Regions from separate parts of the Roseateles sp. GW821-FHT09G03 genome, predicted to be linked through region 2. Evidence: riboswitches for the same ligand, from Rfam matches in the RefSeq annotation. Region 2 holds a riboswitch; the other holds the start of a gene.
What was found. Region 2 has a riboswitch for S-adenosylhomocysteine ahead of metH (methionine synthase). Riboswitches for the same ligand answer to the same signal wherever they lie in the genome.
Positions count from the first base shown of each region.

Region 1: linked by a shared signal. The riboswitch ahead of ahcY (adenosylhomocysteinase) and the one ahead of metH (methionine synthase) in region 2 are both predicted to bind S-adenosylhomocysteine.

Region 1 is NZ_JBWKOK010000003.1:58,722-64,632, forward strand. It holds gene AC07OZ_RS12510 (TlyA family RNA methyltransferase) at 1-301, opposite strand, end outside; gene ahcY (adenosylhomocysteinase) at 335-1,768, opposite strand; S-adenosyl-L-homocysteine riboswitch at 1,871-1,969, opposite strand; gene AC07OZ_RS12520 (HAD-IIB family hydrolase) at 2,052-2,843, shown strand; gene AC07OZ_RS12525 (hypothetical protein) at 2,771-3,253, opposite strand; gene AC07OZ_RS12530 (oxidoreductase-like domain-containing protein) at 3,464-3,673, opposite strand; gene infA (translation initiation factor IF-1) at 3,723-3,980, opposite strand; gene AC07OZ_RS12540 (hypothetical protein) at 4,066-4,236, opposite strand; gene AC07OZ_RS12545 (SDR family NAD(P)-dependent oxidoreductase) at 4,778-5,617, shown strand; gene AC07OZ_RS12550 (hypothetical protein) at 5,792-5,911, shown strand, end outside.
Region 2 is NZ_JBWKOK010000002.1:858,788-864,698, reverse strand. It holds gene AC07OZ_RS11075 (YifB family Mg chelatase-like AAA ATPase) at 1-824, shown strand, start outside; gene AC07OZ_RS11070 (glycine zipper 2TM domain-containing protein) at 939-1,607, opposite strand; gene metH (methionine synthase) at 1,797-4,499, opposite strand; S-adenosyl-L-homocysteine riboswitch at 4,659-4,763, opposite strand; gene AC07OZ_RS11060 (HD-GYP domain-containing protein) at 4,942-5,911, shown strand, end outside.

The DNA of each region.
Region 1 (5,911 bases), on a different contig from region 2:
GCAGCACGTCGGTGAAACCGCCCGCGCTCTGGCCCATGTCCAGCGCCGTGAGGCCCGCCACCGACACGCCGACCTTGGCCAGCGCGCCTTCGAGCTTGAGCCCCCCGCGCGAGACGTAACGCAGCTCGGCGTCGTCCGTCACGCGCAGGGGCGTGGTCTCCAGCAGGTCCTCGCCGCACTTGCGCACGACGGTCCAGCCCTTGGGGCCTTCCCACTCGACCGCACGCGCGTCGATCAGCCGCTGGGCGGCCGAGCGCGTGGGCGCCAGGCCAAGGGAAAGAAGCAGCTGGTCAGCACGCATGGTCGGGTCTCGGGTCAGTCTCGGGTCAATGGATCAATAGCGGTAGGTGTCGGGCTTGTACGGGCCCGACTTCGACACGCCGATGTAGGCGGCCTGCTCGTCCGTCAGCTCGCTGAGCTGCGCGTTCAGCGTCTTCAGCTGCAGGCGGGCGACGTGCTCGTCCAGGTGCTTGGGCAGCACGTAGACCTGACCGACGGCGTAGGCGTCCTTGTGCGCGAACAGCTCGATCTGCGCGATCGTCTGGTTGGCGAAGCTCGACGACATCACGTAGCTCGGATGGCCCGTGCCGCAGCCCAGGTTCACCAGACGGCCCTTGGCCAGCAGGATGATGCGTTTACCGTCCGGGAAGATCACGTGGTCGACCTGCGGCTTGATCTCTTCCCACTCGTACTTCTCGATCGAGGCGATGTCGATCTCGTTGTCGAAGTGGCCGATGTTGCAGACGATGGCGTTGTGCTTCATCGCGGCCATGTGCTCATGGCGGATCACGCCCTTGTTGCCGGTCGTGGTGACGAAGATGTCGGCCTTGTCGGCGGCGTATTCCATCGTCACGACGCGGAAGCCTTCCATCGCGGCCTGCAGGGCGCAGATCGGGTCGATCTCGGTGACCCAGACCTGGGCCGACAGCGCGCGCATCGCCTGCGCGGAGCCCTTGCCCACGTCGCCGTAACCGGCGATCACGGCGATCTTGCCGGCGATCATCACGTCGGTGGCGCGCTTGATGCCGTCCACCAGCGACTCGCGGCAGCCGTACAGGTTGTCGAACTTGCTCTTGGTGACCGAGTCGTTGACGTTGATCGCGCGGAACAGCAGCGTGCCCTTGGCCGACATTTCCTTCAGGCGGTGCACGCCCGTGGTCGTCTCTTCGGTGACGCCGATGATCTCGGCGCTCTTGCGGGTGTACCAGGTGCCGTCCTCGGCGATCTTCTTCTTGATCGCGGCGAACAGGATGCGCTCTTCCTCGCTGCCCGGGTTGGCCAGCACGGACAGATCCTTCTCGGCCTTCTGGCCCAGGTGCATCAGCAGCGTCGCGTCGCCGCCGTCGTCCAGGATCATGTTGGGGCCTTCGCCCGCGGTGCCCTTGGCGCCGAAATCGAAGATGCGGTGGGTGTAGTCCCAGTAGTCCTCCAGCGTCTCGCCCTTGTAGGCGAACACCGGCGTGCCGACGGCGACCAGCGCGGCGGCGGCGTGGTCCTGCGTCGAGAAGATGTTGCAGGAGGCCCAACGCACTTCGGCGCCCAGCGCCTGCAGCGTCTCGACCAGCACGGCCGTCTGGATCGTCATGTGCAGCGAGCCGGTGATGCGCGCGCCCTTGAGCGGCTGCGCGGCGGCGTATTCCTCGCGGATGGCCATCAGCGCGGGCATCTCGCTCTCGGCGATCTTGATCTCCTTGCGGCCCCAGTCGGCCAGCGACAGGTCTTTGATCAGGTACTGGTCTTGGGCCAGCGGCTTCAGTTGGGCGTTCATGCGGACTCCTGCGAAGAAGGGCCGTCGACACCAGCGGTCAGGAAGCGGGGAGAAGCGGAGAGGGCGATTGCCGCTCGGTCCTCACCCGGCCTGCGAAGGGTCGACGGGTGAGCGCGGTTGCCATTGCCGCGGACGTGTCGCCGCGCGGCGGTTCCGAGCCTGGCCTCGATGGGATGGGAGGTCGCAACGCTCCTCGGAACAGGGCGCGATTGTAGTCATGTTCCGTTTTGTTCCGTGCGTCGCCTGGATGACGGCGTTGTGTCCGGGGCCACAATCGCCCCCCATGCGAACGATCCCCCCGCTGAGCGACTGCCCTCGCGCGGCCTGGTTCCCCCTGCGCGGGGTGTTGACGGACATCGACGACACACTGACGGCGGATGGCGCCATCGCACCCGCCGCGCTGGAGGCGCTGCAGCGGCTGCAGGCGGCCGGCGTGCCGGTCATCGCCATCACGGGGCGGCCCGCCGGCTGGAGCGAGCCATTCGCGATGGATTGGCCCGTCAGAGGAATCGTCGCTGAGAACGGCGGGGTGCTGCTGCACCGCGAGGGGTTGGCGCTGACGACCGAATTCGCCCAGGACGACGCCACGCGGTTGACGAATTTCGCGCGGCTGCAAGCCTGCGCGAGCGAGATCGTGGCGACCGTGCCCGGCGCCGTGCTCGCGCGCGACAGCGCGGGCCGTCTGACCGACATCGCGATCGACCACAGCGAGTTCACGACGCTCGCCGACGACGCGATCGCCGCCGTCTGCGACCGGATGCGTGCGCATGGGCTGGTGGCGACGGTTAGCTCGATCCACGTGAACGGCTGGATAGGCGATCACAGCAAGTGGACCGCCGCGCACTGGGCGGTCAAACGGCTGACGGGCCTGGACTTCGATCCGGCCGAGTGGGTCTATGTCGGCGACTCGACGAACGATCAAGTGATGTTCGAACGCATGCCGCTGTCGGTGGGGGTGGCCAACATCGCGCGTTTCCTGCCGATGCTGGATCACCCGCCCGCCTATGTCACCGCGACCGAGCGCGGCGACGGCTTCGCGGAAGTGGCCCGGGCGCTGCTGTCGGCACGCGGGTAGACCGTCTCCTCGACGGCCGGGCGGTGGGGCCGCGGCTGGCGTCCCTCGACCGGGTCCCACGCATGGCGGCCGACGAGCGCCGACACGCCCGGCCAATCATGACCGCGCGGCAGCACGCGGGCCAGCGCCGCGTGGCTGACCCGTCCCCCGACGGCGATCAGGCGCTCCGCCACGTCGATCCGCCGACGGCGCAGCCGCGGCAGCAGCCATCGGTTGGTCGGGCGCTCGCGCATCACGCTGGGATGCGGCATGCAGCGGTGTTCCGCCATCAGCAGGTGACGCAGCAGGATCTCGAGCCCGAGCGGATCGAGGCCCCGCCAATCGGCGCTCAATCGCGCCAGCGCGAAGCGCAGATTGGCCTGCGCGTCCGAATGCGCGACGTGGAAACGGTTCTGGCCGGTCATGAACATCGAGACCTCCGGAGGGCGGGAGCACCGCGCCGTTGTGGCAAGTACGGCGCCTGTCCTTGATGTCGGCCAGGGGGAGCCGGTTCTGAATCGGGGGATGTCCCCGAAAACGTCACGAAACGAAAACACCCCGCCAAGGGGTGTCCAAAAAGAAAAGGGCCGCGCGAGGCGGCCCTTCGGGTGGGGTTCGGAGAATCGTCAGGACTCCGACGTTCAGGAGGCTTCGGGATGGCGGACCTTCCAGGCACGCAGGGCCTGGCGGTACGCGTCCATCGCGAGATCGTGCAGGTCGAAGATGCACGGGTCGCAGCCGTTGCCGCAGCACGCATCGATGTCCGGCTGCGGCGGCGGCACGGGCATCGGATCGTCGCCCGCCTCGAGCGAGGCAGGGACGGCGGCGGAATCGGTCTGGACGTCGGTCATGGCTGGCGATGCTCCCGCAGGAGGCCGTGGCCTCCCGCGGCAAGGCGCGTCAGCGACGGACCGGCGGCGGGCCCGAGTGGTTCGAACGCTGCAGGTGACGGAAGGTGATCCGGCCCTTGGTCAGGTCGTACGGCGACATTTCCAGGGAGACGGCGTCGCCGGCCAGGATGCGGATGTGATGCTTGCGCATCTTGCCGCCCGTGTAGGCGATGACCTGATGGCCGTTTTCCAGCGTCACGCGGAAGCGCGAGTCCGGCAGGATTTCGTTGACGACACCCTGCATTTCGATCAGTTCTTCCTTGGCCATACGGCTTGCTCCATTCTTGAAGATGAAAACGGCGCCAGCCGCGGTCTGCCGCAGGCCTTCGCCCTGGATATCAGCGGCGCGCGGCTCAGTGGCTGCGCGCCCAGGCGGTGCCTTCGGTCTCCGCATAGCGCAACGCGGCGCGGCGGGTCTCGAAGGTCGGCACGAATCGCATGACACGATCAATGCTGGCCATGCCGCGTCCCGACTGGATCGAGACGGCCGCGGCGAATCCGCCGTCGGCATGGGGTTTGGTCATCGGTGAGACAAGGAATCGCCCCACCTCAATGCGTTTGTTATGCATCATTATTTTGAGGTGTGCGCCTTGACAGGCAATCGCAATAAGCAACCGTCTTGGCGCGGTGTGGGAAGGTGTGTCACTGCTATTCGATGATACGAACAGAAGGGGCACGGAAAGTGGTTTCTGATGCCGATCAGCCGAATGGCGAACAGACAGGCCGAAACCAGAAACGCTCAAGCGCACGAACCGGGGGGTGATGCTGGTGCGAGCCGCTCGCAGAAGTGTCCTTGGGAGGGACCGGAGGGGCTGCAGAAGAAGACCTGAAGAGGGTGGTCTTGTGCGAGTCAAGCGGCGATTGTAGCCCAAGCGCCGGATTCCTGCATCTCCCGCGACCCCGGGTGTGGGGAGGAGCCCAAGCGCCCCTTCGGCGGATCGTGCAAGCGCCGCGCCGGAACGGGCACGTGCGATCGCCGCCCCGTTCCTACGATTCATCCGCCCCCCCCAACACCGGCCCGGCTCCTGATGCCGCGGCCTTGAATCCCCTGAAGGACGGAATCCCATGAGCAAGATCTGGTTCATCACAGGCGCCAACCGCGGTTTCGGTCTCGAGATCGCCCGCGCGGCGCTGGCTGCCGGCGACCGCGTCGTCGCCACCGGCCGCAACGTCGACGCACTGAAGACGGCGTATGCCGACCACGGCGAGAACGTGTTGTGTCTTCCGCTGGATGTCAGCCGCGAAGCCGACGCCGCCCATGCGGTCGAACAGGCCGTGGCGCGCTTCGGCCGCATCGACGTGCTGGTCAACAACGCCGGCTACGGGCAGCTGGGGCTGTTCGAGGAAATCAGCGCCGCCGACATCGAACGGCAGTTCGCCACCAACGTCTTCGGCCTGATGCACGTCACCCGCGCGGTGCTGCCGGTGATGCGCCGGCAGCGCGACGGGCACATCCTGAACATTGCGTCGGTGGGCGGCTTCCGCGGTTTCGACGGCGCGACGGTGTACTGCGCGACGAAGTTCGCCGTCGACGGCTTCACCGCCTCGCTGGCGCCCGAGCTGGCGGGTTTCAACATCCGCGTGACGGTGGTCGAGCCGGGCTTCTTCCGCACCGACTTCCTGGACGCCAGCTCGGTCCGCTACGGCTCGCAGTCGATTGCGGATTACGCGACGCTGCCCACGCCGCCGCTGTCCACCTACGAGGCCTACAACCACCAGCAGCCTGGCGATCCGGCGAAGCTGGGCCGGGCGTTCATCGAGCTGGCCGCGATGCCGGCGCCGCCGCTGCATTTCGTGGCGGGATCGGACGCACTGGGGATGGCGCGCGAGACCTTCGGCCAGCGGATGGCGGAGGTGGAAGCGCACGCGGGCTTGTCGGCCTCGCTCGACCGCGACGACGTCTGAGTCGAGCGGCGTCGCGTCGAGCTGAACTGACCTCCGGCAGCGGTCACGGGGCGCGGCTACCATCCCGCCCCAGGACATGTCCGCCAGGGAGGGCGCGATGGAGGGACGCGGCACGCCGTCATGACGGTGGCGCATTGGGAGCCCGCCGGCCGGAGCCGGCGGCGGATCGCGGGGATGGCTGCGCTGTTCGTGCAGGCGCTCGCCTTGCTGCTGCTGTGGCGCGGGACCTTGACGGTGCGGCCGGACTTGCTCGGCCACCAGATGGCGCCTCTGCTGCTGGTGAAGGTCACTCCG
Region 2 (5,911 bases):
CGCAGCGGCTGCCGACGCTGCTGCCGCCTCTATCGGAGTCGGAAGCGCTGGAGTCCGCCGCGCTGCTCAGCGCGAACGGGCAGTTCCGCCCGTCGATGTGGGCACAGCGCGCTTTCCGCGCGCCGCATCACAGCGCCTCGGCGGCCGCGATGATCGGTGGAGGCTCGCCGCCTCGCCCCGGCGAGATCACGCTCGCGCAGCACGGGGTGCTCTTCCTCGACGAGCTGCCCGAGTTCCAACGCATGTCGCTGGAAGCCCTGCGTGAACCGCTCGAGACCGGCCGCGTGCACATCTCGCGCTCGGCGCATCAGGCGGAGTTCCCCGCTCGCTTCCAATTGGTCGCCGCCATGAATCCCTGTCCCTGCGGGCATCTCGGCAATCCGACAAAGGCCTGCCGATGTTCACCGGACCAGGTCACACGGTATCAGAACCGTCTCTCAGGGCCGCTGCTGGATCGCATCGACCTGACCGTGGAGGTGCCCGTGTTGTCCCCGGCCATCCTGTCGGCGGCTGCGGATGGCGAGACCAGTGCCACGGTCGCGGCTCGCGTCGTCGCGGCGCGTGATCGCGCGGTGCGGCGCCAGGGGTGCTCGAATGCGATGCTGGCCGCCGGGCAACTCGACGGGCATCTGGGCATGTCGCCGGAGGGCGAAGCGATGCTGCATCGCGCGGCGGCGCGACTGGCCTGGTCCGCCCGCAGCTTCCACCGTGTGCTGCGCATCGCGCGAACCGTCGCCGACCTGGCCGACAGCGACGTCATCACAGCCTTGCATGTCTCGGAAGCGATCCAGTGGCGACGGGCACTGCCGGGGCGCAATGACTGACCCCTCATGCACGCCCTATGCAGGCCTTACGCACGCCTCACGGCGCCCGTCCAGAAACGACAAACGCCGGCATGGCCGGCGTTGTCGATGAGCGCGCGCGGAACCGCGCGGCGCTTATTGGCGGATCAGCTGACCTTCGCTGGCGCGCACGACGTCGCCGGCCTGCACGCCCGGGTCGTGGCTGAAGGTCATCGTGCGGTTGCTCTGGTCGGCGTTGCGCATCTTGACCACCCACACGGTCGTGCTGCGCTGGCGCTTCTCGATTTCGTTGCCGGCGTAGCCGCCCGCGACCGCGCCACCGACGGTGGCGATCTTCTTGCCGGTACCGCCGCCGACCGCGCTGCCCAGCAGGCCGCCGACCACCGCGCCGCCGACGACACCGATGCCGGTGCCTTGGCCCTGACGGGCCTCGGTGTGGACCGACAGCACCGTCGCGCAGGCCGAGCAGATGCGGGATTCGGACTGGGCGGAACCGGACGTGCCGTTGTTGTCCGCATAACCGGTCGAACCGCCGTCCCGCGGCGCCTGTTGCTGCGCCACGCGGCGCGAGTCGTTGGCCGGACGCTGCTGGACCGCGTCATCGCCGGAACGGCGGGCCGCCCGGGACTCGTCCGCGGCGTTGGCGCCATTGCGGTCGACGATGTTGCCCTGCTGCTCGGTCGCCGCCACCGGCGAATCGGGCAGGGACGGCGCCGCTTGACGCCCTGCGAAGAAGGCCGCCACGACCAGCACGGTCGCCCCAACGGCCCCAGCCGCGATCTTCTGATTGGTATTCAACGCCATGATTCACCTCTTATGGTTTTCCCCTAGCAACGGGGGATGGGCGAAGAATGCCACGCTGTTACAAGTCGCGGGGGCCGAAAACTGTCCCGTTTGTAAAGGGGTGAAACGCGGCCTGTAGGACAAGGCCGCATCCTGCGGTTTTCGTTGCGCCGGCGCGTCGCTGCCGCGTCGCAACAGCGCGGCGGCGGGTCAGCCGAGCAGCGGCGCCAGCGCCCGTTGCGCGTCCTGGTGGTCGAGCGCCATCCGGGCCGCCCAGTCCGCCACCTGATCGTCCCCGATGCGGCCGACGTTGAAGTACGCCGCCTCCGGATGCGCCAGATAGAAGCCGCTGACGCTGGCCGCCGGCGTCATCGCCATGCCTTCGGTGAGCGCCATGCCGATGTCCTCGGCCTGGAGCACGCGGAACATGTCCCGCTTGACCAGGTGGTCCGGGCAGGCCGGATAACCCGGCGCCGGACGGATGCCCCGGTAGGACTCGGCAATGAGCTCCTCGTTGCTGAGCGTCTCGTCCGCCGCATAGCCCCAGAGGTCCAGCCGCACGCGCTGGTGCAACCGTTCGGCGAAGGCCTCGGCCAGGCGATCGGCCAGCGCCTTCAGCATGATCGCGGAGTAGTCGTCCAGGTCGTCGATGAACTGCTGCTCCTTCTTGTCCACGCCCAGGCCCGCGGTGACCGCGAACAGCCCGATGTAATCCGGCACCGTGCCCTTGGCCGCGATGAAGTCGGCCAGCGCCCGGTTGGGCCGGCGCACGCCGTCGACGACCGGCCGCTCGGTCTGCATGCGCAGCCCGCGCCAGGTCATCAGCACCTCGGTGCGCGACTCGTCGCTGTAGATCTCGATGTCGTCGTCGTTCACCTGCGCGGCGGGGTACAGGCCCATCACGCCGCTGGCGGTCAGCCAGCGGCCCTCGATCAGCCGCTGCAGCATGCGCTTGCCGTCGCTGAACACGCGTTGCGCCTCGGTGCCGACGATCTCGTCCTTGAGGATCGCCGGGAACGGGCCCGCCAGGTCCCAGGTCTGGAAGAACGGGCCCCAGTCGATGCACTGCGCGAGCTCGGCCAGGTCGTAGTTGCGGAATTGGCGTTTGCCGATGAAGCGTGGCACTGCCGGCGTGTAGGTCGTGAAGTCGGCGCAGTGCTTGTTCGCGCGCGCCTGCGCCAGCGTCACCATCGGCGTCTGCTTCTTGTTGGCGTGCAGCTCGCGGACCTTCTCGTAGTCGGACTTCAGTTCGTCGATGAAACGCGTGGCGCGCTCGTCGGACAGCAGGTCCGAACACACCCCCACCGAACGCGACGCGTCCGGCACATAGACCACCGGGCCTTCATAGTGCGGCGAGATCTTGACGGCCGTGTGCACGCGGCTGGTCGTCGCGCCGCCGATCAGCAGCGGGATCTTCTTCATGCGGAAGTAGTCGTCGCGCTGCATCTCGGCGGCGACGTACTGCATCTCCTCGAGGCTGGGCGTGATCAGGCCCGACAGCCCGATGATGTCCGCGCCCTCGACCTTGGCCTTCGCGAGGATGTCCTGGCACGGGACCATCACGCCCATGTTGACGACCTCGAAGTTGTTGCACTGCAGGACCACCGTCACGATGTTCTTGCCGATGTCGTGCACGTCGCCCTTCACCGTCGCGATGACGATCTTGCCCTTGGAGCGCACGTCCTCGCCGGCTTCGGCCATCAGACGTTTCTCTTCCTCGATGTAGGGCACCAGGTGCGCGACGGCGGACTTCATCACCCGCGCGCTCTTCACCACCTGCGGCAGGAACATCTTGCCGGCGCCGAACAGGTCGCCGACGACGTTCATGCCGGCCATCAGCGGCCCTTCGATCACGTGCAGCGGCCGGCCGCCCTTGGCGAGGATGCCTTGCCAGGCTTCCTCGGTGTCCTCGACGATGAAGTCGGTGATGCCGTGGATCAGCGCATGCGACAGCCGCGCGGCGACGTCGCCGGCGCGCCAGGCCAGCTTGGCGCTGTCGTCCTTGGCGGCGCCCTTGACCGTCTCGGCCACCTCGAGCAGCCGCTCGGTCGAATCCTCGCGGCGGTTCAGCACCACGTCCTCGACGCGCTCGCGCAGGTCGGCGGGGATCTCGTCGTAGACGCCGACCATGCCGGCGTTGACGATGCCCATGTCCATGCCGGCCTGGATCGCGTGGTACAGGAACACCGTGTGGATGGCCTCGCGCACCGGCTCGTTGCCGCGGAAGCTGAACGACACGTTGGACACGCCGCCGCTGACCTTCGCGCCGGGCAGGTTGCGCTTGATCCAGCGCGTCGCCTCGATGAAGTCGACGGCGTAGTTGTTGTGCTCCTCGATGCCGGTGGCGATCGCGAAGATGTTGGGGTCGAAGATGATGTCCTCGGGCGGGAAGCCGATCTCGTCCACCAGCATCCGGTAGGCGCGGGTGCAGATCTCGATCTTGCGCTGGTAGGTGTCGGCCTGTCCGGTCTCGTCGAAGGCCATCACCACCGTGGCCGCGCCGTAGCGGCGGATCAGCTTGGCCTGGCGGCGGAACTCCGCCTCGCCTTCCTTCAGCGAGATCGAGTTGACGATGCCCTTGCCCTGGATGCACTTCAGGCCGGCCTCGATCACCTCCCACTTGGAGGAGTCGATCATGATCGGCACGCGCGCGATCTCGGGCTCCGAGGCGATCAGGTTGAGGAAGCGCACCATCGCGGCCTTGCTGTCGAGCATGGCCTCGTCCATGTTGATGTCGATGACCTGCGCGCCGTTCTCGACCTGCTGGCGGGCGACGCTCAACGCGGCCTCGAACTCGCCGTTCAGGATCAGCCGCGCGAAGGCCTTCGAGCCGGTGACGTTGGTGCGCTCGCCGATGTTCACGAAGAGCGTGCCCGCGCCGATGTTCACCGGCTCCAGGCCGGAGAGCTTCATCGGCGGCACGGCGACGGGCGTCGCGCCCTGCGCGGCGGACAGGTCGGGGGCGTTGGCGGCGGAATTCGGGGCGGACATGGCGGCGGCGCTTTTCGAAGCTGGACGTGAGCTGGAACGAAAGACGGGGCCGCGCAACTCACCGCAACCCCGCGGAACGCGGGTCGGTGAGCGCCGTTGTGAGGCGGTGTCCGGGAGTCCGACACCGCCGTTCCGAGCCTGGCGGGCACCCGGGTGACGGGACCTGTCGCAACGCTCCTCGGAAACCACCGCCGCCGCAGGGGCGCGGGTGCGGCCTTGCTGGTAGCGGGAACAGCGTGCATTCTACCGATCCGGCCCTGGTTTGTTCGTGCCGTAATGCCTTGCGGGGCCGCGTGCGCCCGTATCCTGCGCGGCGCAACGACACAACAACGACAAGACGACGACACGTCGATGGGAAGCCGCCGTGGATCTGGTCCAACTTCCTCCCAACAGCCTGCGCGTGGGACAGGTGCTGACGTTCTCGCTGCGCGACGCGGCGGGACATCTGCTGTTCGCCTCCGGGCATCCGCTGCCCGACACCCCGCAGGTCCGCGACCTGCTGGCCCGCGGGCCGTTCGTGCAGGCGCATGAGACGCGCGAGTACCAGCGCGCCCTCGCCCACAAGCTCGACACGATGATGCTGCAGGGTGCGTCGATGTCGGCGCTGGCCAACGCGACCGCCGAATACAAGCCCACGCGCCCGATGCCGATGCCGCAGCAGACGGCGCCGGCGCACACCGCCATCTGGGCCGACCTGCAATGGCACGCGCAGCAGGTGCTGCGCGATGCGCGGCGGCCGGACTTCCTGCTGCGCCTGACGGAGCTGCTCGACAAGGTGCTGGGCCGGCTGACGCAGCAACCGGACGCCTCGCTGGCGATGCTCGTGCACGACGCCGGCCAGGAGCCGCTGCAGTACAGCGCGCGGCATGCGCTGCTGTCGCTGGCGCTGGTCGAGATGACGACGCGCCAGCTGGGTTGGGGCGAAGGCCGCCGCCGCACGCTCGGGCTGGCGGCGCTGACGATGAACCTCGACAGCGGCGCGCAGCAGGACCAGCATGCGATGCGCCCGGAGGCGCTCGGCGAGGCGCAGCGCGAACAGCTCGCCGGTCACGGCGACCGCGCGGCGGCGACGCTGCTGGCGATCGGCGTCGACGACGAGGACTGGCTGACCGCCGTGCGCCTGCATCACGACGCCGGCCCGGGACCGCTGAGCGGCCGTTCCGACGGCGAGTTGATGGCGCGGCTGCTCCGGCGCGCCGACGTCTACGGCGCCCGCCTGAGCCCGCGGCGCAGCCGCCGGCCGTTGTCCGCGGCACAGGCGGCGCGGGCGGTCTACCTCGACGAGCTCCAGCAGCCCGACGAGGCCGGTGCCGCGCTGATCAAGGCGATCGGGC